DNA from 4 places in the Nocardia sp. NPDC056064 genome. Region 4 is predicted to be linked to each of the others. Evidence: riboswitches for the same ligand, from Rfam matches in the RefSeq annotation. Region 4 holds a riboswitch; each other region holds the start of a gene.
What was found. Region 4 has a riboswitch for cobalamin ahead of glyA (serine hydroxymethyltransferase). Riboswitches for the same ligand answer to the same signal wherever they lie in the genome.
Positions count from the first base shown of each region.

Region 1: another riboswitch for cobalamin. It lies ahead of ACFC06_RS04620 (ABC transporter substrate-binding protein); the one in region 4 lies ahead of glyA (serine hydroxymethyltransferase).
Region 2: another riboswitch for cobalamin. It lies ahead of ACFC06_RS03145 (ABC transporter substrate-binding protein); the one in region 4 lies ahead of glyA (serine hydroxymethyltransferase).
Region 3: another riboswitch for cobalamin. It lies ahead of cobN (cobaltochelatase subunit CobN); the one in region 4 lies ahead of glyA (serine hydroxymethyltransferase).

Region 1 covers NZ_JBHJWO010000001.1:998,262-1,005,576, forward strand. Annotated here, with positions in the region: gene ACFC06_RS04595 (TetR/AcrR family transcriptional regulator) at 1-102, shown strand, start outside; gene ACFC06_RS04600 (alpha/beta fold hydrolase) at 276-1,070, shown strand; gene ACFC06_RS04605 (bile acid:sodium symporter family protein) at 1,161-2,054, shown strand; gene ACFC06_RS04610 (hypothetical protein) at 2,271-3,476, shown strand; gene ACFC06_RS04615 (hypothetical protein) at 3,460-4,248, shown strand; cobalamin riboswitch at 4,261-4,387, shown strand; gene ACFC06_RS04620 (ABC transporter substrate-binding protein) at 4,424-6,073, shown strand; gene ACFC06_RS04625 (ABC transporter permease) at 6,083-7,024, shown strand; gene ACFC06_RS04630 (ABC transporter permease) at 7,021-7,315, shown strand, end outside.
Region 2 covers NZ_JBHJWO010000001.1:693,028-700,342, reverse strand. Annotated here, with positions in the region: gene ACFC06_RS03150 (FecCD family ABC transporter permease) at 1-453, opposite strand, end outside; gene ACFC06_RS03145 (ABC transporter substrate-binding protein) at 450-1,487, opposite strand; cobalamin riboswitch at 1,516-1,726, opposite strand; gene ACFC06_RS03140 (TerD family protein) at 1,754-3,067, opposite strand; gene ACFC06_RS03135 (glucosyl-3-phosphoglycerate synthase) at 3,295-4,170, shown strand; gene ACFC06_RS03130 (ATP-binding cassette domain-containing protein) at 4,231-6,084, opposite strand; gene ACFC06_RS03125 (type III polyketide synthase) at 6,096-7,289, opposite strand.
Region 3 covers NZ_JBHJWO010000001.1:1,203,693-1,211,007, reverse strand. Annotated here, with positions in the region: gene ACFC06_RS05540 (low temperature requirement protein A) at 1-99, shown strand, start outside; gene ACFC06_RS05535 (RNA ligase (ATP)) at 142-1,233, opposite strand; gene cobG (precorrin-3B synthase) at 1,389-2,600, opposite strand; gene ACFC06_RS05525 (hypothetical protein) at 2,740-3,417, shown strand; gene ACFC06_RS05520 (MerR family transcriptional regulator) at 3,451-4,749, shown strand; gene ACFC06_RS05515 (hypothetical protein) at 4,783-5,271, shown strand; cobalamin riboswitch at 5,301-5,428, shown strand; gene cobN (cobaltochelatase subunit CobN) at 5,467-7,315, shown strand, end outside.
Region 4 covers NZ_JBHJWO010000001.1:240,956-248,270, reverse strand. Annotated here, with positions in the region: gene ACFC06_RS01230 (methylenetetrahydrofolate reductase) at 1-841, opposite strand, end outside; gene glyA (serine hydroxymethyltransferase) at 948-2,246, opposite strand; cobalamin riboswitch at 2,369-2,568, opposite strand; cobalamin riboswitch at 2,801-2,943, shown strand; gene ACFC06_RS01220 (hypothetical protein) at 3,099-4,451, shown strand; gene ACFC06_RS01215 (ABC transporter substrate-binding protein) at 4,448-5,500, shown strand; gene ACFC06_RS01210 (ABC transporter substrate-binding protein) at 5,527-6,561, shown strand; gene ACFC06_RS01205 (FecCD family ABC transporter permease) at 6,594-7,315, shown strand, end outside.

The sequences.
Region 1 (7,315 bases), 760 kb from region 4:
GGGAAGTTCGATGTCGGCGCGCCCGGCGAACTCACCGACCGGGTCCGCGCGACGATCAACTCGATCCTCGACCTACGCCCCGCCGCGGCCGTCGACGAGTAGCCACCAGCTGCACGTCGGCATCACAGCGCGACCTGCACCGAGATCCGGACCCGCAGGAGCCAGGGCGATCCGGCTTCCCGGAGGACCCGCCCGCCCCCGTCGATGTACTCAGCGCTTACATTAGGGGTTCCACAGCGCGCGGTCGACAGCGTGAACACCCCGAGGAGCACAGAGTGACCAGCACCGACATCGGCGCATCGATGGACCCGCACAGCGAGGCTCCCATCGTCCTGATCGCACCGGCGATGGCCATCGGCTCCCGCTTCTACACCCCGGTGGTCCGCGCGTTCGGCGAGCACGGCTGGGACGCACACGCCTTGCCGCGCCGCGGGTTCGAGCGCGGCGGGCCCCGCGCGGCGCGCGCACACGACTGGTCCTACGCGGACGAGATCGATACCATCACCGACGCGGTGACCCAGCTCCGCCGCCACCATCCCACCCGACCGGTGATCGTGCTGGGCCACAGCCTCGGCGCCCAGCTCGCCGCCGGGCACGTGATCAACCACCCCGGCGTGGACGGGCTCGTGACGATCGGCGGCTGCCTCCCGCACCACCGGCACTTCGCCGGATACGGCCTGCACGTCGCCGCCATGGCCGCCATGATCCCGGCGCTGACCGCGGCGTTCGGCTACCTTCCGCCGCCCGCGTTCGGCGCCCCCGGTGCGCGCACCATGATGCGTGAGTGGGCCCGCATGGTGCTCACCGGCCGGCCGCCGTTCCCGGCGCAGCGCCCCATCGACATCCCCGCCCTGGTGATCGCGCTGGAAAACGATTCCCTGGCACCCGAATCCGGCATCGACGACTTCGCCCGCACGCTGTTCGAGCCCGGTGCGGCGACCCGCTGGGACTACCGCGCCACAGACGTTCCGCCCGGCGCGAGCAATGGGCACATCGAATGGGTCCGCACTCCGGAGCCTGTCGTCGAGCGCGTCGTGACGTGGTGGAAGGCCGTCGCCACGGTCGCTTGACAGTCATGTAAGCGGCGATTACATTGCGGCGTGGGCGACCACCTCCCCGCCGCGCGTCTGCGCTCTCCTCCGAGAATCGAGAGTTGACCAATGGAATCCTCCGCCCTGATCACCATCGGGTTGCCGAGCGCGCTCGCCATCATCATGTTCGGGCTGGGCCTCACCCTCACCATCGGTGACTTCCGCCGGATCGGGCGCTCACCGAGGGCCGTGCTGGTCGCGCTGGCCCTGCAACTGTTCGCCCTGCCCGCGCTCGCGTTCGGCCTGATCGAACTGTTCGACCTGGCGCCGCTGCTGGCCATCGGCATGATGCTGCTGGCCGCGTCGCCCGGTGGCACCACCGCCAATCTCTACAGCCACCTGTTCCGCGGTGACGTGGCCCTGAACATCACGCTCACCGCGATCAACGCCGTGCTGGCCGCCATCACCGTCCCGATCATCACCAATTTCGCCATCGGCTATTTCGGTGCCGACGGTGAAGTCGGCCTGCAGTTCGGCAAGGTGGTGCAGGTGATCGCGATCGTGCTGGCGCCGGTGGCGATCGGCATGATCGTGCGCCGCTTCTCCCCCGCCTTCGCGACCGCCGCGGATCGGCCGGTCCGTATCTTCTCCGTCGGCGTGCTCGCCCTGGTCTCGGTCGGCGCGCTGGTGGCCGAACGCGACGATGTCGCCGACTACGCGCGGCAGGTCGGCCTGGTCACCGCCCTGTTCTGCCTGTCGAGCCTCGCCCTGGGCTACACCGGCGCCCGCCTGCTCCGGCTGGCCCGCCCCCAGGCGATCGCGACGTCGATGGAGGTCGGCATCCACAACACGGCCGTGGCCATGACCATCGCGCTCAGTGTCCTGGAAAGCTCCGAGGCCGCGATCCCCGCCGCCGTCTATTCGGTGCTGATGTACGTCCTCGCGGCCGCCTTCGGTTTCCTGATCACCCGAACCGACCGGGCGGCAGACGATTCCGTGGACCGGGTACCCGCCGTGCACTGATGACGGCAGGCCGGTTCACCCGAAGGTGTGCTCCCAGTCCAGTTCCCACAGTCCATGCCGAGGGAGACCCGCAGGGTGCCGTCGGCGCAGCCGAACACCGCGACGAGTAGATCCGCTAATCTGCGAACGGCAGACTGGTTCTCGCGTGTCGAAACACAGTGCAGGGGCGGGCTGTCGGCGCACGGTGAGGTCGGGGAACGACGGGGGGACTGCTCGATGTCCATGGCAGAGGCTCGGATCGATGCGGCGGGCAGTGTGCTGGTGGCGCCCGCGCAGATGCGCGACAGTGCGGTGGTCCGGGATTTCCCCGGAGTGGTGATGGGGCCGGTGGATCTCGCCACCGGTTCCGTCGATCTCGCGGGAAAGGCCGTGTACCTCTGTGGTGACCTGTCGGCGATCAGCGGCCGTTCGCTGCGGTCCGCCGCGCGGGTGTCGGTGATCCGCGAGCTGTCGCACGGTGTCGCCGCGGAGGATTCGTGGTCGCGCGTCGACGCGGGCCGGGTGCCGGTTCGGGTGCACGGTGTTGGCGTGCACTATCGCCGGTTCTTCGACCTCGACGACGACCATTTCGGCCGGATCAGCGCGGAACACACGTTCCAGTCGCTGACCGAATCCACCAAGACGGGCACAGCACATCGCACCGGGATCTATCTGACGCCCGTCACGCGCGAGGGTGACGATCTGCGTTTCCGCCTGCTGCGCTGCTCCACGAATCTCTCGGGCCCGACCGAGACCTTCCGCGCGACCGATACCAGCATCGTCGAGTCCCTGAACCAGGAGGCCGACACCATCTTCCGTGGGCATGCCCCGCTCAATCACGTGCTGGCGCAGATCTATCACAACACGCACGCCACGGCCGAGCGCAAACAGTCCAAGGCCAAGATCTCGGCCCACGCCGACAAGACCAAGGACATGCCCGTCGACGGGATCATGGCCTTCTGCACCTTCTACGACGGCCTCGACGAGCTCGAGCCCCTGCCCGAGGACCCGTTCGACTACGGCGTGCGAGGTGTCAGCGGGCTCACCAGCCTGCGTTTCCGCCTCAAGAATCCGGCCGAGAAGACCGGCCTCCCGGCACGATTCAGCGTCACCCTCTACCCCGGCTCGGTCTTGTTCATACCGCTGTCCACCAATCGCCTCTACACCCACGAGATCCGGCCGTCGACGCTGGACGCCGCGCTGCTGCCGACCCGCCTGGGCTATGTGGTGCGCTGTTCGACCACCGAGGCCGTGCACCGCGACGGCCGCACCTTCCTCGACCCGGGTACCGGCCTGATCCCGCTGGAGCCGCCCACCGAGGACGGCATGGACGCGCTGCGCGAGCTCTACGCCGAGGAGAACCGGTCCGTGTCCTTCATCGACTACGGCGACCGGTTCCGCTTCAGCATGAACACCGGGGACTACCTTGCTCCCCGGATCTAGCCTCCCGGACGGGATCGTCACCTACCCGCTGCCGGTCGAGGACGACCTGTTCACCGCACTCGCCGCCTCCGTCGACTGGGAAGACCTCGGCAAGGGCCGCCGCGGCGCCGTGCTGACCAGAGTCGATGCCACCGGCGGCATCCCGCTCGTCCGTACCACCGCGCGCTACGGCCGTCCCGCCCAGCACTTCGCGTCCGTGCACGAGCGTCTGGCCCGGCGGATCCAGGCCCGCGCCGAACTCCCGGCAGCCTTCGACAACGCGCTCGCCGAGCGCTACACCAATGCCTACGCGACCATGGGCAGCCATTCCGATCAGGCCCTCGATCTGGCCGACGAGTCGTTCATCGCCGTCTTCTCCTGCTACCGGCATCCCGAGCTCCCGCCGCGGACGCTGATCGTCGAACCGAAGAACTCCGGCGAGAGATTCGACATCCCCCTGACACACCACGGCGTCGTGGTGTTCTCGGTCGCCACGAATCGGCTCCTCCGGCACAAGATCGTGCTGGACACGGCCGCCCGGACCACGGAGAACGAGTGGCTGGGCGTCACCTTCCGGACATCGAAGACTGTTCTCCACTTCCGCGACGGACACCCCTACCTGCACCGGGGTGCGCCCCTCACCACGGCCGACGACGAACAGCGACGCGAGTTCTATGCCCTGCGACGACGCGAGAACACCGAGACGGATTTCACCTATCCCCCGCTGACATACACCGTCAGCGACAGCGACCTGACCCCGCCCGTTCCCCCACCGGCGCGCCCCGTCCGCTAGGTTCACTTCCGCAGGGAACACCGGTGCGAATCCGGGGCTGTCCCGCAACTGTGACCGAGGAGCAGACCTTCATCCATGGCCACGACCTTCCTGGGTTGGAAGGCCGAAGGCGAGCGTTGATCCGGGAGCCAGGATACCTGCACCGCTTCAGGATCTAGCTTCACGAGGATGAGAAATGCGAGTGCTCACTCGCCGCAGGCACGATGCCCTGCGGCTGTCCGACCATGCCCGGACCGGGCGGCGGCGCCGTTCCCGCGCCGCAGGCGTGCTGGCCGCGCTGCTCGCGGCCACCCTGATGGTCACCGGATGCGCGGGCGAGGCCACCGACGGTGGTGCCGCCGCGGCACGGGCGCTGCGCGAAGCCGGTGACGGCACCCTGACCATCTACAACTCCTACAAGATCGCCGGTCTCGACCCGGCGGGCACCGGCACGAACTGGCTGTTCGACTGGGGTGTCGCGGAGAACCTGCTGCAGGTCACCGAGTCCGGTGAGATCGCGCCCTGGCTGGCCGAATCGGTGGTGCGCGAGGGCGACACCCGCTGGATCGTGACGCTGCGCGACGGTGTCACCTTCCAGAACGGCAAGCCGGTCGACGCCGCCGCCGTGGCCGCTGCCCTGACCCGGCAGATCGCCGAATCGTCGGCGGCCAGGGTGTACCTGGACAAGGCGACGACGGTGACCGTGGACGGCACCAAGGTGGTCATTACCACCCCCGCGCCGAACGCCATGGTGCCCGCCGCCCTCGCCGCGCGCGACAACTCGCTGCAGATCTACGATGTCGCCGCCGTGCAGGCCGCGGGCGGTGACTCGGCGAAGATCGTCGGCGCGGGCGCGTACTCGGGACCCTACGCGATCACCGCGTGGAGCCCCGACAATCTCGTGCTCGCCCCCTACCAGAAGCATTGGGAGGGAACGCCGCCGCTGAAGGGCGTCACCGTCCGTGTCGTGCCCGACGAGCAGGCCCGGCTGGCCGGGGTGCGCAGCGGTGAGGCCGATATGGCGTTCTACCCGTCCACCTCGGCGAAGCTGGAACTGCGCGGCGACAGCGATATGCACGTGTTGTCCTCCGAGCAGGCTCTGCAGTCGCTGCTGGTGGAGATGAACCTGAAGGCGGGCATCTTCACCGACACCGCCGTCCGCAAGGCGTTCACCGCGGCCATCGACTACGCGGGGATCGCCGAAGACGTCGGCAACGGCCAGTTCGCGGCCGCCACCGGCCTGTACCCGCCGTCGATGTCGTTCGCCCAGGACAACCAGGTCCACGACCTGGACGAGGCGAAGCGCCTGCTGGACGCGGCGGGCTGGGTGCCCGGCGCCGACGGCATCCGCGCCAAGGACGGCCGCAAGCTGGTGGTGCGGTTCGTGACCCAGGCCCAGGGCCCGGAGACCAACGATGTCGCGATCGCGATGAAGGACCAGGTCGCGCGGGCCGGTTTCGATCTGCAGATCAACAATGCCGAGGACTCCGCCGCGGTCAAGAAGGACCCCGGCGCGTGGGAATCCTCGGTGGCGCTGAGCGGTTCGCTCTCCGGCACCGCCGACCCGATCCAGCCCTACCTGGTGCGCTGGACCACCGGTGGATCGTCGAACGCCCAGGGCGTGAGCAACCCGGAGATCGACGCGATCGGCGCGCAACTGCGCGGCGAGTTCGACACCGCGCGACGTGACGCGCTGCTGGCGCGCGCCCAGGAGATCCTGGTGCGCGACCAGGCCTACGTGGTGGCCGGGACGTTCAAGTACTTCACCGTGGTCACCGGCCCCGAATGGGCCGACTACCGGGTGTCGAACGTCCGCAGGCACCTCACCAGCCGGACCGGCGAATAACGGGCGAGGGTGCGTCCACTCGCCCGGGCCCGCCGCCGGGTCGTCGAGGCCGTGCTGACCCTGCTCGGCGCCAGCGTGCTCATCTGGGCACTGTTACCGCTGGCGCCGGGCGACCCGGCCCGGATGATCCTGGTCGCGCAGGGTGTTCCCGAACCCACACCGGAGCAGATCGGCGACCTCGAGCAGACCCTGCATCTGGACCGCTCCGCGCCGGAGCAGTACGCGCACTGGTTGTGGGGTGTGCTGCGCGGCGATCTCGGGTTGTCGTTCGTCTCGGGACGGCCGGTGGCCGGTGAGTTCGCCGAACGGCTGCCCGCCACCCTGATCCTGGCGTCGTCGGCGCTGGCCGTGGCCGTGGTGCTGTCGGTGGCACTGGGCGTGATCGCGGCCCGGTCGCCACGGCGGTGGCCCGATCACGGCACCCGCTGGCTGGCACTGGTGTTCACCTCGGTGCCGAGTTTCGTGGTGGCGCTGCTGCTGATCCAGGTGTTCGTGGTCGGGCTGGGCTTCGGCAAGGCCGCGCTCGACGGCACCTGGGCACAGGTGTGGCTGCCCGCGGTCTGCCTGGCGGTGGGCCTGTCGGATTCCTGGTCGCGGTTGCTGCGGGCGAATCTGCTGGCCTTCCTCGAGTCACCGACCGCGGACGTGCTGCGCGCCAGGGGCGCGTCGCGGTGGCGGCTGCTGTGGCGGCACGGGCTGCCCAACAGTGCCGTGCCGTCGCTGCACGCGCTGGCGGTCGGCACCGCCGTGCTGCTGGGCGGCGCGACCGTGGTGGAGACGGTGTTCACCTGGCCGGGGCTCGGCGCGTATGTGGTGGAGTCGGTGAAGACCCGCGATCTGCCGGTCATCCAGGCCTTCACCGTGTTCGCCACCGCGAGCTACGTGGTGAGCAGCCTGGTCGCCGACCTGCTGTCCGCGGTGATCGATCGCCGGATCGAGGTCGCCGCGTGACCCGTCGTCGTCTGCCGCCGTCGGTGCTCGCGGGCACCGTGCTGCTGGGACTGTTGCTGCTGCTGGCGGCCGTGGGCCCGCTGCTGGCGAAGTACCCGCCGAACGAACCGCACTACGGCGCGAAACTGGTCGCGCCGAACGCCGAATTCTGGCTGGGCACCGACCATTACGGGCGGGATCAGTTCGCTCGCGTGATGCACGGGCTGCGGTTGTCGCTGCTGTCGGCGTTTGTCGTGCTTGCCGGGTCGGCGACGATCAGTCTGCTGGTCGGGCTCGGCGCCGGGCTCTACG
Region 2 (7,315 bases), 450 kb from region 4:
GGCCAGCGCCAGCTTCACCGGCGTCGCCCCACCGAAGCCCAGCGATCCCAGGGTGTAGACGAACGCGGCGGCCACCGCGGCGCCGAGGAAGGCGAACCAGATGAACCCCGAGGTGGTGGCCACGCCCAGCGTGCCCATGGCGAGCACGATGGCCAGCGAGGCACCGGCGTTGACACCGAGCAGTCCGGGGCCCGCGAGTGGGTTGCGGGTCAGGCCCTGCATCACCACGCCGGCCAGCGCGAGCGCCACCCCCGCGAGCAGGCCCGCCACCGTTCTCGGCATCCGGATGTAGCGCACGATGCGGTCGGTGTCGGTGCCACGGAAGTCGGTGAACGCCGCGATCGCGTCGTCGAGGGCGAGCGGGTGCGTGCCGATCAGCACCGAGGCCACGCAGACAGCGGTGAGCGCGGCACCGGCCAGGAGCAGGCCGGTGCCGCGGGCGGTGCGGGTCACCGGCCGAACAGCTCGGGGTGGATCAGTTCGGCGACCAGTTCGGTCGCGTGCGCGATCCGGACACCGGCGGCCCGGTCCGCGAACAGGAACGGGTGCACCGCACCGGCCCGCACGGCGGTCAGGTTCGCGAACGCCGGGTTGCCGACGATCTTGTCGACCTGCGGCTGCGCGTCGGCGCGGGTATAGGTGGCCTTGCAGCACTGGCTGGTCAGGATGATGTCGGGATCGGCGGCGATGAGGGCTTCCGCGCTGATCGGCACATTGCGGCGCTCGGTGAGATCGGCGAAGGCGTTCACCCCGCCCGCCGCCTCGATGATCTGGGTGACGAAGTCGATCCCGCCCGCGACGGTGTAGGACCCGTCGTCCTTGGGCGTGAGGACCGCGACCCGTGGCCGGGCGGCGTCGGCGACCTTGGCGCGCACCGCCGCGATCCGCGCGGTCAGCTGTGTGACCACTTCTTCGGCGCGCTCGTCGACACCCCACAGCGCGCCCAGATCACGCAGGTCGGCGTACACATTGTCGAAACGCACGGTCTTCGGGTCGATCGCCTCGTCGGCCAGTCCGTCCGCGCTCGGGCACAGCGGGCTCAGCACCCAGGTCCGCACACCCAGCTCGTGCAGGCTGCCGCGGGTGCCCACGCTGTTCTGCGCGGAGGCCGCGAAGACGCCGTTGTAGCCCGAGAGCACGAAATCCGGCTTCTTCGCCAGCAGTTCGTCACGGCTGGGCAGCTTCTCGACGTAGTCCGACTTCGCCTGCGCGTCACGGTATTCGGGCAGCACGGCCGCATCGAGGAACGCCGTCTGCACGAGCCGGTCGGTGACGCCGAGGGCGTGCGCGATCTCGATCGAGGGCTGGTAGGCGGCGTAGATGCGCTGCGGTGGGGAGCCGACGGCGACATCGAGGCCGCAGTTGGCACGGGTGACGGCATTCGCGCCGGTGGTGGCCGGTGCGGGTGGGGCACCGCACCCGGCGACGACGATCGCGCAGGCGATCAGCGCGCCGGTACGCAGGCGCGCGACAACAGAGGGGGTCAAGATGACGGCCTTCCAGGTCCTCGTGGAATGGGTACTGCGTGGCCGTGGCCGGTCTCCTGGCTGACGGGATGGCGCGCGACGGATCAGCCTTCCCAGGGCATGCCCCAGTGGCCCCGGACGGCATCGGCCGCCCGGATCGATCAGTCGCTCCCGATCACAGTGGCGAGGGCCGCATCGGTTTCGCACCGATTTCCCGAACACCACGGCTCGGGGACTGTACCAAGATCGGAAACCGGATGGTCGGGTCGGCTGGTCGAATTGTCCGATCAGCGAGGATCGGGGCAGGTTCCCGCGTACCGGGTAAGGCCGAGACCGTTCTTGCCCTTGCTGCGCCCGACCGGCCCGTTCTTGGCCGAACGGACCCAGGCGCCGGTGGTGTCGAGCACGGGCATGCGTTCGCTGAAGGCGCGGCTGTAGCGGGTGGTGCCGTCGACGGTGAGGATGCCCTCGCGCACGTCGATGTGGGCGACGGTGGCCCAGAAGGAGTTCTTGCCGTTGCCGATCAGCACGGTGATCTGGTCGGCGTCGGCGCCCGGCAGCCCGTCGGGCCCGGGGCGGCCGTAACGCACGCGCACCCGGGGACGGCCGAAGGTGTCGATGGCGCCGGCGCCGTTGTCGACGGACTGGTAGACGTTGAGCAGCAGGTCACCGTTCTCGGTCGGGCGCACGACCACCTGTTCGGTGGCGGGCCGGTTGTTCGCGCCGGGGCCGCGGGAATCGCCCTGGTGGTGCAGGAACGGCCACACGGCCAGGTCGCCCTGATGACCTTTCTCGCCGCTGATCACCACGTAGTCACCGGTGATCTCGTTGCGGCAGAAGAAGTACACGTCCAGATCGCCGGTGCCGTAGCGGGTGACCTGCCCGTCGGGCGCGTAATGCGCACCGCGGCCGTCCCATTCGAGACCGACGGTGAGGACGTACCCGGGGTCACCCTTGCGCAGGTCGATGCTGGCGCGGCGGTCGGGTGAGTCCTTGGTGAGGACCACGTCGACCTTGCGCAGATCCACCTGCGGTGCCGCCGGCGCAGGCGCGGGCGCCGCGACGGGCCGCACAGGTGCCGGGTCCTCGGCGGGCTCCTCGTCGACGACGATCCCGTGCTCGGTCGCGAAGGCCGCGAGCCCCGCGCTGTAGCCCTGCCCGATCGCGTCGAGCCGCCACCCCTCGCCCCGCCGGTACAGCGCCACCGCCTGCAATACCGTCTCGCTCGTCAGATCCGGCGGCGTGAAGGTCATGGACTCGCCCGCGCCCGCGACGGTGACCCGCAGACCGCGCACCTCACCGAACCGGATGCCCTGCGCCTCGGTACTGCCCGCGATCACGACCCGGTGGATGTCGGCCGGGAGCGCCGCCAGATCCACCGACACCACCGCGTCGGACTCCATCCGCACCCCCGGCGCGACGGGATTGTTGAAGAACACGAAATCGGCGTCGGAGCGGACCACACCGTCGGCGGTCACCAGCACCGCCGACACGTCCACCGCCCCGGCGGGCTCGGCGAGGTCGAGCCGGATCGTGTACCGCCGCTCCCCCAGATCCGTCTTGGACCCCTTGGTCACCTCGACCACCGTCGCCGCGCTCATGCCCTACCTCCGTCGACCCCACCGGCCGGTGATCCGCACCAGGCTTTTCCGTTCGTCAGGGTACTCGTGTCCCCGGATTCCGATCGGTCTCCGGAGACGAACCCGCCCGCCCGCGACTGTGCGTTCACCTGTCGACACCACCACGGCGACCGGGATCGGTTGGCTCCGGTCACAGGATCCGCGGTGATCGGTGGCGGGGCCGGGCGGGGTGTCGTTCACTGGTCGGCATGAACGTCCGTGAACTGATCGACCGTAAGTCCGGTCGCCGGATCTCGGTGGTGGTGCCCGCGCTCGACGACGAGGACACAGTCGCCGGAGTGGTCGCCTCGGTCCGGCCGCTGCTCGGTGGACTGGTCGACGAACTGATCGTGCTCGACGCGGGTTCCGCCGACCGCACCATCGCGCGAGCCAGGGCGGCCGGTGCCGCTGTCTACACCCGCGAGGAGGCGCTGCCCGACATCGTCCCGCGCCCGGGCAAAGGCGAGGTGCTGTGGCGCTCGCTGGCCGTGTGCACCGGCGACATCGTCGTCTACCTCGACGCCGATCTGGTCGAGCCGGACCCGATGTTCGTGCCCACGCTGGTAGCTCCGCTGCTGACCGATCCGGGGCTTGCCCTGGTGAAGGGCTTCTACCGGCGCCCACTGGCGGGCGGCGCGGAGTCCGACGGCGGCGGGCGAGTCACCCAGCTCGTCGCGCGTCCCCTGCTCACCGCCCTGGCGCCCGCGCTGGCCGAGATCGTGCAGCCCCTCGGCGGTGAATACGCCGCCACCCGGAGCTTTCTCGGCGAGATCTCCTTCGCCAGCGGCTTCGGCGCCGAGATCGGCATCCTGCTCGACTGCTGGCAGCGCCGCGGGCTGTCCGCGATCACCCAGGTCGACCTGGGTGTCCGCGTGCACCGGCACCGCTCCACGCACGAACTGGCGGTGATGAGCAGGCAGGTGGTGGCGACCCTGCTGGACCGGCTCGGCATCCGCGACTCCGGCATCGGGCTGGTGCAGTTCCTGCCCAGCGACGACGGCTGGCGCCGCACCCCCTCGGAGGTCAGCCTGACCGACCGCCCACCGATGACCCAGCTGATCGCCACCCACCGCGACATCGCCTGACACACAACGAGCGCCGGTGCGGTCCCCACGGGAACCGCACCGGCGCTCGGCGCGTGCGAGCTAGGCGGCGACCAGACCGAAGTCCAGCTTCACCAGCTGATCGGCGCAGTCGAAATAGCGGTCGTCGTGGGTGATCACGATGACCGTCTTGCCGCGCCGCTTCAGCTCCGTGAGGATCTCGCGATAGAACACCTCACGGAAGCGCGGCTCCTGATCGGCGGCCCACTCGTCGAAGACGTAGATCTGGCGGTCTTCGAGCAGCGCGGTGAGAAGGGCGAGCCGTTTGCGCTGGCCCTGCGACAGATCCACCGTCGACAGGCGCCCGTCGCGCACGGTCACCTTGTGCGCGATCTGCAGTTCGTCGAGGTAGCGCTGGACCTCCTCGTCGATCCCGGGCCGGTCGAAGCCCAGATAGTCCTCGAACAGGTGGAAATCGGTGAACACCGCCGACGAGTTCTGCCGGTACCACTCGATGTTGTCGTGGTCGATCCTCTCCCCGTTGAGCGACAACGACCCCGTGCGTGGCACATACAGACCGGTGATCAACTTGGCCAGCGTCGACTTGCCGCTGCCGTTGCCACCGACGATGAACGTGATCTGCCCCGGCTCGAAGACCAGGTCGATCGGCCCCAGCCGGAACCCGCTGTCCTCGGCCGCGTCGAGCCCGGGCGGCGGACCCAGCGGCACCGGCCGCACATCCGTGGCACCGTGATCGACCCAGTTCTTGCCGTTGACATCCGGTCCCGCCGAAGGCCGCGCCCCCGGATGCGCCGGATGATGACCCGGCCCGGGATGTCCCTTCGCACCGCGCGGCGGCGGTCCGGGACGCGGCGGCGGACCACCGAGCCCGGGCGGACCGGGCGGCGCGCCCGGTGGCGGCGGAATCGGCGAGGGCGCCTCCGAGCGATACACGTAGCTCACGCCCGAGAGTTCCAGCTTGGCCTCCCCCGCCGCCGGACGCTCGGTGAAGGGCAGCAGATCCTCGTTGTGCAGCGTCTCCATCGACAGGTTCATGTCGCGGATCTTGGCCAGCGCCACATCACCGCGCAGCAGATCCGGGATGCGGTGCATGAAGTTCTGCATCGGCATCGCCAGGAACGTGGTGACCAGCACGTACCCGATCATGGTGTCGCGCGGCAGGTTCAGCGCCGCCGCGATGACGAACAGGATCAGCGCCATCGTCGCCAGCTGCAGCGCCTGGCCGAAGCCCTGCGCGTAGGAGAACTTCGAGCCCGCGTCGGTGTTCTGATCCCGCAGCGTGCCCGCCGAACCGAGCAGGTGCCGGTCCATGAAGTCACGACGACGGCCCCGGTGCAGCTTGAGTTCCTTGATCCCCAGGGTGACCGACTGGAACGAGCGCAGCAGCGCGTCCTCGTTCTCGCGTGCCTCCCGGTAGATCCGGCGCACCCGCTTGAGCACCATCTCCACACACGAGATGCCGATCAGCGTGCCCGCCACCGTCACCGCGAAGATCGGGCCCGACACGATGGCGAGGAACACGAAGCAGCCGACGATGGTCGCCACGTCGACGCAGATCGACGGGATGGCGGTGACCGCCTGCGACAGCGCCCGCACATCCTCGGTGAGGGTGGCGATGAGCCGGTGCATGCCGAGCCGTTCCAGGTGTTCCAGCGGCGCGGCGACGATCCCCGCGCTCAGGTCACTGCGCAGCCGGTAGATCGCCTCCTGGGACAACCGGATCAGCAGCACCTGCGAGAGCACCCCGCTGACCAGGATCACCAGCCCGGTCCCCGCGAAACGCAGCAGCAGGTTGTCCGGCTGCGGTTTCGGCGAGACGACAGCGTTGATCAGCGTCACCAGGTAGGTGTTGGCCACACCGGCGACGAGACCCGCGACCACCACGGCCGCGATCCTGGCCGGCGAGAGCGCGGCGAGAAAACGGAGCAGTTGCATGACTTACGCTCTCAGCTGCGGATGACATCGAAGACGATGCCCTCGAGGGTGACACCGGGTGCGAACGAGAACGCCACCCCGGTCGAGATCGGTGCCGTGGTCTGCGCGTCGCGGATCATCCGCTCCAGCACGAAGATCAGCGACACGCTCAGCATGTTGCCGTGCTCGGCGAGCACCGCCCAGCTCGGCGCCGCGGTCTCGGTGGGAAGGCCCAGCGAGCGCGCCGACTCCTCGATGATGCGTGGCCCACCGGGGTGGATCGCCCACAGATCGATGTCGGCCTTGCCGAGTCCGTTGCGCGCCAGCACTTCCGACACCACCGGGTCGACGCCGCGGTAGATGTAGTCGGGCAGGCTGGTCGCCAGTTCGCAGGTGATGCCCGCGTCCTTCACGCCCAGCACGATGCCGTCCTCGGCGTCGTCGAACAGGTGGCTGAAGCTGTCGCGGATCACCACGCTGCCCGGCGCCAGCGGCTGGTGCACCTGGTTGGCGCCGATCACCACCGCGCCGCAGCCGTCACCGAAGAGGCTGTGGGTGATCACATCGTTGACGTCGTCGTCGAACACGGCGTTGACCGAGCTGAGCTCGATGCACAGCACCATCGACTTCTTGTCCGGATGCGCCCGCACGTAGTCCACGGCAGCCCGGATGCCGTTCATGGCCGCCGCGCAGCCCATGAAGTTGATGATCATCCGGTTCACCGTCGGCGACAGGCCGAGCTGCTTGACCACCGCCACGTCGACGCCGGGGGCGATGAAGCCGGTGCTGGTGACGAAGATCAGCTGACCGATGTCCTCGGCCGGGTTCGCCAGCCCGGCCACCGCGCGCCGGGCCACGTCGACCGCCAGCGGCGCCGCGTGCTCGAAGAACAGGTTCATCCGGTCCCGGATGGTGCCCGGGCGCCTGCTGAAGTCGAGGAACTCGGGGTCGAGCGGGTCGATCGCCAGGTGGCGGGTATCGATACGGGTCTTCTGGTAGATGCGCGGAATGCGCTGCTGCTGAGCCGGATCGCTGAACAGTTCGGCGACACGGCCCGCGTTCACGCTCTGGTCGACCACCAGCGCGGGCGAGCCGGTGGCGACGGCCTCGATCACGCCGACGGTGGTCGGCGGCGTGGGCGGTAGCAGTTCGTGCCCGCGCTCGACGTCGGCCGTGCGCAGCAGGCCGAGGGGTCGCCGCTTACCTTCATCAATGGAAACAGACACGGGCACAAATCCTTTCGAATACAGAC
Region 3 (7,315 bases), 960 kb from region 4:
GTGTGGCTGGTGCTCGGGGTGATGGTGCTGCTCGGCGCGGCGGTGCTGTCGGAGGTCGTGCGTGTTCGGGGAACCGGGGAGCGCACGGCGGCCCCGTAGGCGTCCGCGTGCGCCGGTCGATGCCGGCGCACGCGGAGCGGCTCACTCGAACTCGGTGCCGCCGTCGCGCAGCAGGTACGCGTCGGAGACGATCTTGCCGATGGCGCGCCCACCCAGCTCCGGCGCGTGCCGCTCGGTGGCCGGGCGCACGACCAGACCCTCCCGGATATTGGCACCGTCACCGCTGACGGTCTCGGTGCCCTCCGCCAGTTTCAGCAGCAGTTCGGCGTCGTAGGGCCCCTCGTAGAGGACCGGAACGCGGGCGACCGCCAGGTCGAGATCGTCGAGCAGCGTGCCGATCTCGTGATGGTCGAGCCAGCGCACCGGCCCGCCGTCGCGGTCCACGGCGATATCGAACAGCCCGAAGCCCAGCGACTCGTCGTGCGCGGCCGAGGCACCGTAGTGCAGGTCCTGCACCCCGGCGCCGTACACCTCACCGAAGAACCCGACCCGGTCGGCACCGAGCGCGTCGGCGACCGCGCGGGCGGCGGCGTCGAGCCGGTGCGCGCGCACGGCCCGCCAGTACAGGTTGCCGTCGGTGGCGGTCAGCGACAGCGACCGGCCACCGACACCCTTGGACGACACCAGGATCCGGTCCCCGTCGCGGACATGGGTGAGCAGGCAGGCCGTGCCGTGGATCTTCTCGGTGGCCACCACCGGCTCCCCGGCGGCGAAGATGCCGGGAAAGCGTTTGATGTTCTCGACGTCCACCCAGCGCAGCAGATCGGGCGCGGACTCGACCTGTCCCGACATCGAGACCGGTACCGGCGGTACCCATTTCACGACGCCGAGCCGCTCCGCGAAATCGGTGCGCTCGGTCGCCGCCGCGGCCAGGTCCACCCCGGCCAGCGCGGCGGGCGTGCAGACGATGCCCTGCGAGACCTCCCCGCGCAGCCGCACCGCCTTGACCCGGTCCTTGCGCGAGCCCGCGAGCTTTCCGGTGAGCCCGAGTTCGGCGATCAGCGCCTCGGGCAGCACCGACTGTTCCGGGATGTAGACCGCGTGATCGCCGGTCGTGAACTGCCCCTTGGCGACCACGGCCCGGTACAGGCCGACCTGGGCGAGCTCGAGCCGGTCGGCGTTCGGATGCGGATGGACGGTGAGCCGTTCGGCGGTGACTTGCAGTGTGGACATGGGTACCCCCTCGTTGCGAGGAAGCCAGCATAGGAATCCACGGTGTTTCACGTCGACCGGATTTCGGTGCGGGTGTGCTTGTCGCGCAGTCGATATCGCGGGGTCGGTGTCGTGGAGGAGGGCTCCTGGGCCCGCGCCGCCGGTTTCCGGGCAGGTCAGGCGGTTGTCGGGTCCACCCGCTCCAGTCGGTAGTGGTCACCGTCGGTGGCGATCACATCGGTGACCGGCCCCGTCGGCCTGCCGCAGCGGCGCTCACAGCCGGACCAGTGCTGGCGGCCCGCCACGGTGACCTCCGTGGCCGGGACCAGCAGGTCCACCGGAGTGACCGCGTCGTCCGCGCGCACCCGGCCCGCGTCCACGGCCGCGGTCAGATCCGCGCGGACATCGGTGTGCGACTTGGCGCAGCCGGGCCTGCCCGCGCAGGCGCTGGCCTGCAACCACGGCGAACTCGCGTCGAAGATCAACCCCATCGGCGCCAGCACCCGCACCACGGTCTCGGCCGGTCCCTCCGCGAGATCGGTGAGGACCACGCTGCGCCACGGCGTGATGTACAGCGGATGTTCCACGGCGGCCAGGAATTCGGCGGTGCGCGCCGAGAGCGTGCCCAGCGGGACACCGGCGCCGAGGGTGACCAGGCCGTCGTCCTGGTCGAGCCAGCCGATCGGGATGGCGTGTGCCGCACCGAGTTCCAGGGGTTCACCGGCGGGGGAGAGGTCGAGCACCTCGGTGACCTTCTCGACGCCGCCGGGGATCTCGTGCAGGCGCCACTGCCCGGATTCGCCGCTGCCGCGCAGGTCGAGGAAGCCGCGGGCCGCGTCGAGCATCACCTCGACGGCCGCGTTCGCGTCCACCCGCACGCCGGTGTCGGTGCCCGCGAGCAGCAGCGCGAACCGGTCGGCGGCGACCGCCTGGACGCCGATGTCGCCACGCAGCGTGCTCACGTCGCCGCGGCCGTCGTCGAGGGTGAACAGCACCCGGCCCGGCAGCTCGGCCAGCCGCGGGTCACCCAGCAGGCCGGTGTCGAGGTCGGCGGCGAGCCCGTGCACCTCGGCGAACCCACCCACCCGGCCCGACAGCGGCGAGGCGACGATATTGCGCACCCGCTCGTGGGTGGCGCTGGGCAGCAGCCCGGCGGCGTCGAGCCGTGACGCGAGCTCGCCGGGGTCGCGGACCTGGCGCAGCTGGATGTTGCCGCGCGAGGTGAGTTCGAGATTGCCGTTCCCGAGATCGCGGGCGGCATCGGCCAGCGTCTGCACCTGCTCCGGCGTCAGCCGGCCGCCGGGCACCCGGATGCGCGCGAGCGGCCCGTCGGCGGCCTGATGCAGGCGCAGCACGCCGGGGCACGAGTCGGGAGTACTCCTGGTCATGATCCGTCCAGCCTACGACCCGGCCGATTGGGGGAGACGCGAGCGGGTAGGTCCCGGGTAGGCCGGTCCGCGTGGCCGGTTCACCTAAGGTGGACAGCGGTCCGTCGCCCGGGTTGATCACTCCAGGAGAGGTCGTCGCATGCTGCGTGAGTTCGTGGACAAGCGGGTCGTGCCCGCGCTCGACCGGGTCGCCCACGCGCAGGCACCGGTGGTGGGCCGGTATGTCGACTGGCTGGCGAAACGGCATCCCGACGACGCGCCGGTGGATCTGCTGCAGCGGCTCTCCCGGCAGTACCTGGTGGTGGTGACGGCCAGCGGTGTCACCGTGGGGCTCACCGCCGCCGTGCCGGGGGTCGGCACGCTGTTGAGCCTGGCCGCCACCGGCGTGGACACGGCCGTGTTCCTGGAGGCGTCGTCGGTGCTGTCGGTCGGCGCGGCCGCGGCCTATCAGCTCGACCCCGACGACCCGCGCCAGGCGCAGCTGGTCTCGAAGGTGGTCCTGGGCGAGGCGGGGACCAAGCTGCTCGACGAGACCGCGGGCCACAAGACCGGGCAGTGGCTCGGTGTGGTCACCGATCACATCCCCGGCCTGGCGAGCATGCCCGATTCGCCCGCCAAGCGGTTCATCGTGAACTACCTGGTCAAACGCACGCTGCTGCTGTTCGGCACGATCATCCCGGCCGGGATCGGCGCGGTCATCGGCGGCGTCGGCAACAACGCGCTCGGTCAGATGGTGGTGGCCAACGTCTACCGCAACCTCGGGACGGGCTCGCCGGAGATGGTCGGGCGCGGTACCACCACGGACTCCGGCGTTTGACCTTCGAGTCGCTCGAACCCCGATGATCAGCCGGTGCCCGAATCCGAGCTGATCACCATCGGCGCCTTCGCCCGCCTGTGCGGCCTGAGCGCCAGTGCCCTGCGCTTCTACGCCGATGCCGGGGTCCTCGTCCCCGCCGTCGTCGACGAGGCCACCGGCTACCGCTACTACGCTCCCGACCAGACCGGCACCGCGCGCCTGATCCGCCGCCTCCGTGCCCTGGACATGCCGCTACCCGCCGTCGCCGCCGTCGTCACCGAGCCCGACGCCGACCGCGCCACCGCTCTCGTCGCCGCCCACCTCACCGCCCTCGACGACCACCTGGCCTCCTTGCGCACCGCGGCCGACGCCGCCCGCGCGTCCCTGGACCGCAGTGCGTTCGTCACGCCGACGCCCCCCGCCGACGCCCCCGGCGCGGTGCGGTCGCCGGGTTCACAGATCGGGACGAGCCGGTCGGTCGAGGCCGCGAGTGGAACAGCACCCGGTCGTGCGAAACCCCGCGACACGGCGTCGGCCGAGCCGGATGCCGTCCGCGTGCGTGGGCCCGTGCTCGCCGCCGCGCTCGACCAGGTCGCCACCGCCACCGTCGTGGACCCACGGCACCCGGTGCTCGACAGCGTCCATATCGAAGCGGGCCCGGCGGAACTGGTCCTCACCGCCACCGACCGCTACCGTCTGGCGACCCGCGGCGTGCGCGTCGACAAGGCCCCCACCGCGCCCTGGGCGATCACCGTCGACGCCGCGGACCTGCGGGACACGGTGTCCTGGCTGCGCCGCCGGCCCACCGTCGTCCTGCGCCCCGACGCCGCCGGTCTGCTCTGCACCACGGGCGACGCACCTGTCACGGCCGACACCGGCGGACCGGAACACGGCGGCGCAGGGGATCGGAACATCGCGCGGGCGAACCGGATCGGTCCCGAATCCGAGCGCCGGTGCCGGTCCTCGGCCGAGGAATTCCCCGACTACCGGGCGATGCTGGCGGCGCTACCCCCGGTCCGGGTGCGCGTGGTGGTGCGGCGATCCGCGCTGCTGGGCGTGCTCGAATCGGTACAGGCCGCCACGGTGACGCTCGAAGCGATCCCGGGCAACCTCCGGCTCACCGACGGGGAGTTCGCCCACACCCTCACCGCCACCGTCACCGGCCCGACCATGACCATCCACTTCGCCGTGACCACCCTCTATCCGGCGGTGGCGGGCGCGGTCGGCCCCGACCTCATGCTCGACCTCATCGCCCCCGACCAGCCGGTCCGCGTCCGCTCCGCCGACGACGGCACCCTGCTCACCCTGGCGATGCCCCGCCGCCCCGAATCCGCCGACCCGGCAACCCACTAGCCGACGTCGCACAGTCCTGCCGAAAGGAACTCCATGACCACCCCCACCACCGACCCCGTGATGACCCGGATCACCGCCGCGGTGACCGAATCCCGTTCGGGCGACACCGATTCCGCCCGCGCCACCCTGGTCGCCCTGTGGTCCGAGATCGGCGCGGCGGGCGACCCCCTGCACCGCTGCACCCTCGCCCACTACCTCGCCGACCTCCACGACCATCCGGCCGAGGCCCTCGCCTGGGACATCCGCGCCCTCGACGCCGCCGACACCCTGACCGACGCCCGGCTCACCGAACACCACGCGGGTCTGCGGGTCGCGGGGTTCTACCCGTCGCTGCACCTCAACCTGGCCGACAACTTCCGCCGCCTCGGTGCCTTCCCCGCCGCCGGCCACCATCTCGACGCCGCGCGCGCCCACGTCGACGTCCTCGCCGACGACGACTACGCGACGATGATCCGCCGGGCCCTGGACGAGGTCGCCGCCGCCGTGGCCGCCGGGGACACCGCCGCACGCCCCACCCCCTGATCGGTCGTCCGGGGACCGGACGCGGGCTGGAAAGTTGTGGCGGCGGTGGGGCCGTTACCATCGTCATGCTCGGCGGGCGTCGAGGAAACCGGTGGAAATCCGGTGCGGTCGCGCCACTGTGAACAGCCAGACCCTCTCCGGCGAGCACACGACAACCACCCCGTTGGGCGCGTCACCCGAGGAAGGTCTCACCCTGTGATCCTGCTGCTGTCCACCTCCGACACCGACCTGCTGAGCGCGCGCGCGAGCGGCGCCGAGTACCGGTGGGGCAACCCCGCCCGGCTGCTCGTGGCGGACCTGCCGGAGCTGCTCGACGGCGCCGACCTGGTGATCGTGCGCATCCTCGGCGGCAAACGCGCCTGGGAGGAGGGTCTGGACGCGATCCGGGCCAGCGGGGTGCCGATGGTGGCCCTCGGCGGCGAGATCGCCCCCGACGCCGAACTGATGGAATGCTCCACCGTGCCGGTGGGCGTGGCCGCGGACGCGCACAACTACCTCGCCGCCGGTGGCGCGGAGAACCTGCGTCAGCTGCACCACTTCCTGTCCGACACGGTGCTGCTCACCGGCCACGGCTTCGAACCGCCGGTGCAGCTGCCCAGCTGGGGCGAGCTCGAGCGCTCGGCCCGCATCCTGGAACCGCACGCCCCGACCGTCGCGGTGGTCTACTACCGCGCCCAGCACCTGGCGGGCAACACCGGCTACATCGACGCGCTGTGCACGGCCATCGAGGCCAAGGGCGCCCGCGCGCTGCCGGTCTACTGCGCCTCGCTGCGCACCGCCGAACCGGAACTGCTCGAACTGCTCGGCCGCGCCGACGCGCTGGTGGTCACCGTGCTCGCCGCGGGCGGCAGCAAGCCCGCCACCGCCTCGGCCGGTGGCGACGACGAAGCCTGGGACGTGGCCGCGCTGGCCGCCCTGGACGTGCCGATCCTGCAGGGCCTGTGCCTGACCAGCGGCCGCGCCCAGTGGGAGGACAACGACGACGGCCTCTCGCCCCTCGACGTGGCCACCCAGGTGGCGGTGCCGGAGTTCGACGGCCGCATCATCACGGTCCCGTTCTCGTTCAAGGAATTCGACGCCGACGGCCTGTCCACCTACGTGCCCGACGCCGAACGCGCGGCCCGGGTGGCCGGTATCGCGGTGCGCCACGCGCGCCTGCGCCACATCCCGGCCGCCGACAAGCGGATCGCGATCATGCTCTCCGCGTACCCGACCAAGCACGCCCGCATCGGCAACGCCGTCGGCCTCGACACCCCCGCCTCGGCCATCCGCCTGCTCACCGAACTGCGCGCCGCGGGCTACGACCTCGGCGAACCCGGCGAGATCCCCGGCCTGGAGCAGGCCGACGGTGACGCGCTCATCCACGCCCTGATCGCCGCGGGCGGCCAGGACCCCGACTGGCTCTCGGCCGAACAGCTCGAGGGCAACCCGATCCGCATCGGCGCCGCCACCTACACCCGCTGGTTCGACTCGCTGCCCGAGGATCTGCGTGAGGCCGTGGTCGAAGCCTGGGGCCCGCCGCCCGGCGAACTCTACGTCGACCGCTCGGCCGACAAGGACGGCGAGATCGTCATCGCCGCCCTGCGTTTCGGCAATGTGGTGCTCATGGTGCAGCCGCCCCGCGGCTTCGGCGAGAACCCGGTCGCCATCTACCACGACCCCGACCTGCCGCCCAGCCACCACTACCTGGCCGCCTACCGCTGGCTGTCCGCGCCCGACGGTTTCGCCGCCGACGCGATGGTCCACCTCGGCAAGCACGGCAACCTGGAATGGCTGCCCGGCAAGACCCTGGGCATGTCCGCCTCCTGCGGCACCGACGCCGCCCTGGGCGACCTGCCGCTGATCTACCCGTTCCTGGTCAACGACCCGGGCGAGGGCACCCAGGCCAAGCGCCGCGCCCACGCCACCCTGGTCGACCACCTGATCCCGCCGATGGCGCGCGCCGAGAGCTACGGCGACATCTCCCGCCTCGAGCAACTGCTCGACGAGCACGCCAACATCTCCGCCCTGGACCCGGCCAAACTGCCCGCCATCCGCCAGCAGA
Region 4 (7,315 bases):
TGATGAAGTGCAGGCACGGGGCGCCTTCGCGGATGAGGCGTTCGGCCATCTCCGTGGCCAGGGCGATGCCCTCGGCGCGGACCGCCGCCTGATCCGGTTCCGGGCCGCTGCCCGCGGCACGGCGCAGCCGGTCCATGACCGCGGCGGGCAGCGCGCGACCGCTGAGTTCCTCGGCGCGCGCCACCGTGCGCAGCGAGGTGATCGGCATCAGCTCCGGGATGATGGGCTTGGCGCCCTCGACCGGGTCCAGGGCGCCGACCCGGTCCCGCAACCGCAGATAGTGTTCGACGTCGAAGAACATCTGGGTGATCGAATACTCCGCGCCCGCACGCAGTTTCGCCACCAGATGCCTGGTGTCGTGGGCCAGGTCCGGGGAGCGGTGGTGGCCCTGCGGGAACGACGCGACGCCGACGTGGAAGTCGCCGAGATCGCGCACGATCCGGACGAGTTCCTCCGCGTAGCCCACGCCGTCGGGGTGTTTGGTCCACGGCCCCAAAGGGTCGCCCGGCGGGTCGCCGCGCAGCACCAGCAGATTCCGGATACCGGAATCGGCGTAGGCGCCGACCAGCGAGCGCAGTTCGGCGACGCTGTGGCCGACCGCGGTCAGGTGGGCGACGGGCAGCAGCGTCGTCTCCCTGGCCAGGTCGCCGGTGATGCGCACCGTGCGGTCCTTGGTGGAACCGCCCGCACCGTAGGTCATCGACACGAAGGCCGGGTGCATGCGCTCGAAGTCGCGCACGGTCCGCCACAGGCGTGCCTCGCCCGCGCTGTCGCGGGGCGGGTTGAACTCCACCGAGAACGGCACACCGCGGCCCGCGTGCGCACGCAGGCTCTCGGCCACCGAATGTCCTGCGGCACTGCTGTTTCCACCGCACCCGGGTAGTCCCGAACCGGTCCTTGTCATCGCTGTTCTCCTCGGCCCCGCGTCGTGCTCGGCGCGTGGCCGCTCAGAGCAGATTCCAGTCTTCGAGGCCCTGGTACAGCGGGACACTCTGAGCCAGCTTCGACACCCGACCACGCAGGGATTCGACATCGGAAGTACCCGCCAACGCCGCGGCGATGACATCGGCGACCTCGGTGAACTCCGCATCACCGAAACCACGCGTCGCCAACGCCGCGGTACCGATCCGCAGACCCGACGTCACCATCGGCGGACGCGGATCGAACGGCACCGCGTTCCGGTTCACCGTGATCCCCACCTCGTGCAACAGGTCCTCGCCCTGCTGACCATCGAGCTCGGAATTACGTAGATCCACCAGCACCAGATGCACATCCGTACCACCGGTCAACACCGAAATACCCTTACCGGCGACATCGGCACCGGTCAGGCGTTCGGCCAGGATCCGCGAACCCGACAGCGTGCGCTGCTGACGATCCTTGAACTCCTCCGACGCGGCGATCTTGAACGCCGCCGCCTTCGCCGCGATCACATGCATCAACGGGCCACCCTGCTGACCCGGGAACACCGCCGAGTTCAGCTTCTTCGCGAACTCCTGCTTGGCCAGAATCAACCCCGAACGCGGGCCGCCGAGGGTCTTGTGCACGGTGGAGGACACCACGTCGGCATACGGCACCGGCGAGGGGTGCAGACCCGCGGCGACCAGACCGGCGAAGTGCGCCATGTCGACCCACAGGTAGGCACCGACCTCGTCGGCGATCTCACGGAACTTCGCGAAATCCTGGTGACGCGGGTAGGCCGACCAGCCGGCCACGATCACCTTCGGCTTCGACTTGAGCGCGATGTCACGCACCTCGTCCATGTCGATACGGTGATCTTCCTTGGACACACCGTAGGAATGCACGTCATAAAGCTTGCCCGAGAAATTCAGGCGCATCCCGTGGGTCAGATGACCACCGTGGGCCAGATCCAGACCCAGCAGGGTCTCCCCCGGGTTCATCAACGCCATCAACACCGCCACGTTGGCCTGGGCCCCCGAATGCGGCTGGACATTGGCGAACTCGGCACCGAACAGTTCCTTGGCCCGATCACGAGCCAGCGTCTCGACCACATCCACGGCTTCGCAGCCACCGTAGTAGCGGCGGCCGGGGTAGCCCTCGGCGTACTTGTTGGTCAACACGGAACCCTGCGCCTGCAGGACCGCGCGGGGCACGAAGTTCTCCGAAGCGATCATCTCGAGGGTGTCGCGCTCGCGGGCGAGCTCGCCCGCCATCGCGGCGGCCAACTCGGGATCGAGCTCACCGAGAGACTGGGTATTGACGGACTGGGCACTGGTGGAGGCGACCACAGCGGAACTCCCTTGGCTTGCAGGCGAACAGCCGCCACCCTTTTCGCGCGCACGCCGACCCGGCACCCCACGGGGATTCGATCGGCGGTGCGCCCGATCCACGAGGCGACGACCACCGGACGCGGCGCGCCCGGCACAGCGGCAGGTCTTCGGACTCGCGGGCACCGGAGCCCCTGGGCGCCGACCTACCGGCCGTCGCTTCCCGGACATGGGTCCAGTGCGAATGACGGCTTTCGTTCCTGCTCACCGCTGCGGGACAGTCCCGGAATTCCACCGGGTTCCCTCTTCACCGCGCAACGGTCCCGTTGCGTCAGGTGTCGACACCGGCGGCGGCGCGGGGGCTCCCGTCGTCCTCGCCACCGGCGAACCAGCTGCCGGGACAGCATACGGTGCCGTGCCCGGCGACCGGCCGCCCGGGCCGGGATACCCCACGGGCCCGGTCGAGGCGGGACTATCATGAGCGCGCAGCTGGTTCACGCTCACCAGCCCGGGACGGTCCGACCTCCCGCGGTGGACGTGTCGAAACCGGTGTGCCGGACCTCCGGCCGCCGGCCAGAGGGAACCCGGTGGGAATCCGGGACTGTCCCGCAGCGGTGAGCAGGAACGACCGCCGTCATCACGCACTGGGCACCCCGCCCGGGAAGCGACGGCCAGTAGGTCGGCCGAATCAGGCCGGTGCCCGCGAGTCCGAAGACCTGCCCGCTGTGCCGGACACGCCGTGTCCGGCGGCCACCGCCTCGTGGACCGGGCGCGCGACCGCTTCTCCGACCCGTGCGACCTCGCGTCGCTCCCGGTGCTCGGTGGACGACGCCGCCCGACAGGCCGGCGGCCGTCCGCACCGCACTGGAGACGATGACCGTGGCAGTCCCGCCCACTCCGTTCACCGCGACCGTTCTCGGCCTGCCCCGGATCGGGCCGAACCGGGAACTGCGGCAGGCCGTCGAGGACTATCTGGCCGGCCTCATCGACGCCGACCGCCTCGACAGCGCCGCGCGCGAGCTGCGCCTGGCCCACCTGAGCGTGCTGGCCGCGGCGGGCCTGGACTCGATCCCGGTCGGCACCTTCTCCTACCACGATCAGATGCTCGACACCGCCGCCCTCTTCGGCGCGCTCCCGGCGCGGGTGCTCGGCATCGCCGACCCCCTCGACCGCTATTTCGCCGCCGCGCGCGGCACCGCCACCGTCGCCCCGCTCGACCAGGCGCCGTGGTTCGGCACCGGCTACCACCACCTCGTCCCGGAGATCGACGCCGAGACGCGGTTCACCCTGCACGCGGACGCGCTCCTGGCCGAGCTGGCCGAGGCCGTCGAGCTCGGCGTCCCCGCCCGGCCCGTGGTGATCGGCCCGCTGACCTTCCTGAAACTCTCGCGCCACGCGCGGGGCGCGGCCCTCGACCGGCTGCCCGAGCTGGTCCCCCGCTACCGGGAACTCCTTTCCGCCCTGGCCGACGCGGGCGCGAGCTGGGTCCAGCTCGACGAGCCGATCCTGGCCACCGAGCTCACCGCACGCGAGATCGCCCACCTGCGCACCACCTACGCCGCCCTGGCCAGTACCTCCCGCAGACCCGCGCTGCTCGTGGCCGTGCCCTTCGGGCCGCCCGGCGCCACCCTGGCCGCACTGGCCGACATGGGCATCGACGGTGTCGCACTGGATTTCACCGCGGGCACGACCCTCGAGGCGGTGGCCTCGGTGCCCGCGCTCACGCGCAAACTGCTGGTGGCCGGGGTGGTCGACGGCCGCGGCTTCTGGCGCACCGATCTCGACGCCGCGCTGAGCACCCTGGGCTCGCTGCTGGGCAGCGCGGGATCGGTGGCGGTGTCGAGTTCGTGTTCGCTGCTGCACGTTCCGTACTCGCTGGCCCCGGAGGCCACCCTCGACGAGCGGTTGCGCTCATGGCTGGCCTTTGGCGCGGAGAAGGTTACCGAGGTCGGCATCCTGGCCGGGGCGCTGGCCCGGGGCACCGACGCCGTCGCACCCGAACTCGACGCCGCCCGCGCGGCCGTGCGGGCGCAGCGAGCCCACCTCGCCCAGCCCGCCGTCCTCGGCCACACCAGCACCGAGCACGGCTGGGTGCAGTCCTCCGGCGCGCAGTGCGTCCGCCCGCCGATTCCGCTGCGCGAGGCCGCCCGGCCCGCGTCCGCCACCACCCGGCACAGCACGCCGGCCGTCCGGAACGAGGTCCACCGACCATGGTCTCCCGCGTGAATTCGACGGCTCGATCCCGCCGGCTGCCGGCCGCGCTGGCCACGGCCTGCTGCCTGGTGGCCGCTACCGCGTGCGGCGGCACCGACTCCACCGCCTCCCGCACCGACCCGACGACGAGCCTGCCCGGCCGGACCAGCTACCCGTTCACCCTCGACAACTGCGGGGTGCGAGTCACCTTCGACAAGGCACCGACCAGGGCGGTGTCGCTGTATCAGGCGTCCACGGAGATCCTGCTCGCGCTCGGGCTGGCCGACCGGATGGTCGGCACCTCGACGTGGTTCGACCCGGTCCTGCCCGCCCTGGCGGCCGACAACGCGAAGGTGCCCCGGCTCGCCGACAACGACCCGTCGCTCGAGACCGTGCTCGCCACCGAGCCCGACCTGGTGACCTCGGCGAGCGCGCACACCTTCACCCCCGCGGTGGTGGCCGAGCGGTCGCGGTTCGCCCAGCTCGGCGTGCCCACCTATCAGTCGCCGTCGGTGTGCACGGGCGCCACGGTCGAGGGCGAGACCGTCACCCGCACCGCGCCGCTCACCGTCGACACGCTCTTCCAGGAGATCACCGAGCTGGCCCGGATCTTCGACGTGCAGGAACGCGGCGCGCAGCTGGTCGACCAGCTGAAGGGACGCCTCGCGGCGGCCACCTCGGGCGCGCCCGCCGACCCCGCGCCGACCGTGGCGTTCTGGTTCTCCGGGCTCGAGGCCCCGTACATGGCCGGCTGCTGCTCGGCCCCCGGGCTGTACGCCAGCGAGACCGGGGCCCGCAATGTGTTCGCCGACCAGCGCGAGGACTGGCCCGAGATCAACTGGGAGGCGGTCGTGGCCGCCGATCCCGATGTCCTGGTGCTCGCCGAGCTGAGCCGTCAGCGGGTCGACGGTGACGCTCTGGCCACCAAGATCGCGTTCCTCGAATCGAATCCGGCGACGAGCCGGATGCGCGCGGTGCGCGACAAGCGCTATGTGGTGCTGACCGGCTCCGAGCTCGACCCCGGTATCCGCGAGATCGACGCGATCGAGAAACTGGCCGCCGGTCTCGCGGCCACCCGATGACCGACCCGATGAAGGAGTCCCGCGCGATGCGCCTGGCTTTCCGGCACCTGTGTGCCGTGTCCGTTCTCACCCTGGCGGTCGCGGGTTGCGGCGCCGCCGACACCGGCGGCGACCAGGCCGCCTCCGCCGACGGCTTCCCGCTGACGCTGCAGAACTGCGGGCGCTCGGTCACCGTCGACGCGCCACCGCGGCGCGCGGTCTCGCTGAATCAGGGCTCCACCGAGATCCTGCTGTCGCTCGGACTGGCCGACCGGCTGGTGGGCACCGCGACCTGGACCGATCCGGTGCGCGCCGATCTGGCCGAGGCCAATGCGACCGTGCCGCGCCTGGCCGACAACAAACCCTCCCTCGAGGTGGTCCTCGACGCCGAACCCGACTTCGTCTCCGCGTCCTTCGGCGGCACCCTCGGCCCCGGCGGCGTGGCCGATCGCGACCGGTTCGAGCAGCTCGGCGTGCCGACCTATCTGTCACCCACCGACTGCGACGGCAAATCGGCGGTGAGCGTGAACTCCGACGGCGCGCGCACCGAACCACTGCGCATCGACTCGGTGTACACCGAGATCCGGCAGCTCGCCGCGATCTTCGATGTCGAGGACCGGGGCGAGGCACTGGTCGCCTCGCTCCAGCAGCGGCTCGCCGCGGCCGCCGCCACCGCGGGCACACACGCCGACACCTCCATCGCCTACTGGTTCTCCGACCTGAACACCCCGTACATGGCCGGATGCTGCGGGTCCTCGGGGATCATCACCGCCGCGGTCGGCGCGCGCAACATCTTCGCCGACACCACCGACGAGTGGCCGCAGGTCAGCTGGGAGGCCGTCGCCGACCGGGACCCGTCGGTGCTGGTGCTGGCCGACCTGAGCAGGCGCACCATCGAAGGCGACGCCCTCGACAGCAAGATCGCCTTCCTGCGCGCGCATCCGGTGACCTCGCAGCTCACGGCCGTGCGGGAGCAGCGCTTCGTCGTGGTCAACGGTGCCGATTTGAATCCGTCGCTGCGCACCGTGGACGGCGTGGAGAAACTCGCCGCCGCGCTGGCCCAGTGGGGACCGGTCCGCTGACCGGGCTCGCACCGCGGCGCGGCACCGCCGTGATGGCGCTCGCGCTGGTGGCCGGCTGTGTCCTGCTGGTCTGCTCGATCGCGGTCGCGCTGACCATCGGCCCGGCGAACCTGTCGGTGGGCGAGGTCTACGCCGTCGTCGGCGAGCATCTCGGGTTCGGTGAGGCCGGGGTGAGCCGGATCAAGGACGGCATCGTGTGGGAGCTGCGCCTGCCGCGGACCCTGCTGGCCGCCGTGTGCGGGGCGGGACTGGCGCTGTGCGGGACCATCCTGCAGTCGGTGCTGCGCAATCCGCTCGCCGACCCCTTCGTGCTCGGCATCTCCTCGGGCGCGTCGACGGGGGCGGTGCTGGTCGCGGTCCTCGGGCTCGGCGCCGGGTCGATCTCCCTGGCCGCCGGGGCCTTCGGTGGCGCGGTGGCCGCGTTCGCGCTGGTCCTCGTGCTGGCCGCCGCCGCGGGCGGGGGCACCGCGCGGATCGTGCTGGCGGGGGTGGCCGGGACCCAGCTGTTCTCCGCGCTCACCTCGTTCATCGTGGTCTCCAGCGCCGATGCCGAGCAGACCCGCGGGGTGCTGTTCTGGCTGCTGGGCTCGCTGGCCGGCGCGGACTGGGCCGATGTGGCCGTGTGCGCCACGGTGACCGCCGTCGGTCTGGTGATCTGCCTGAGCCGCGCGGCCGCGCTGGACGCGTTCACCTTCGGCGCGTCCTCGGCGGCCGCGCTCGGCATTCCGGTGCGGGCCACGCGCGCGCTGCTGCT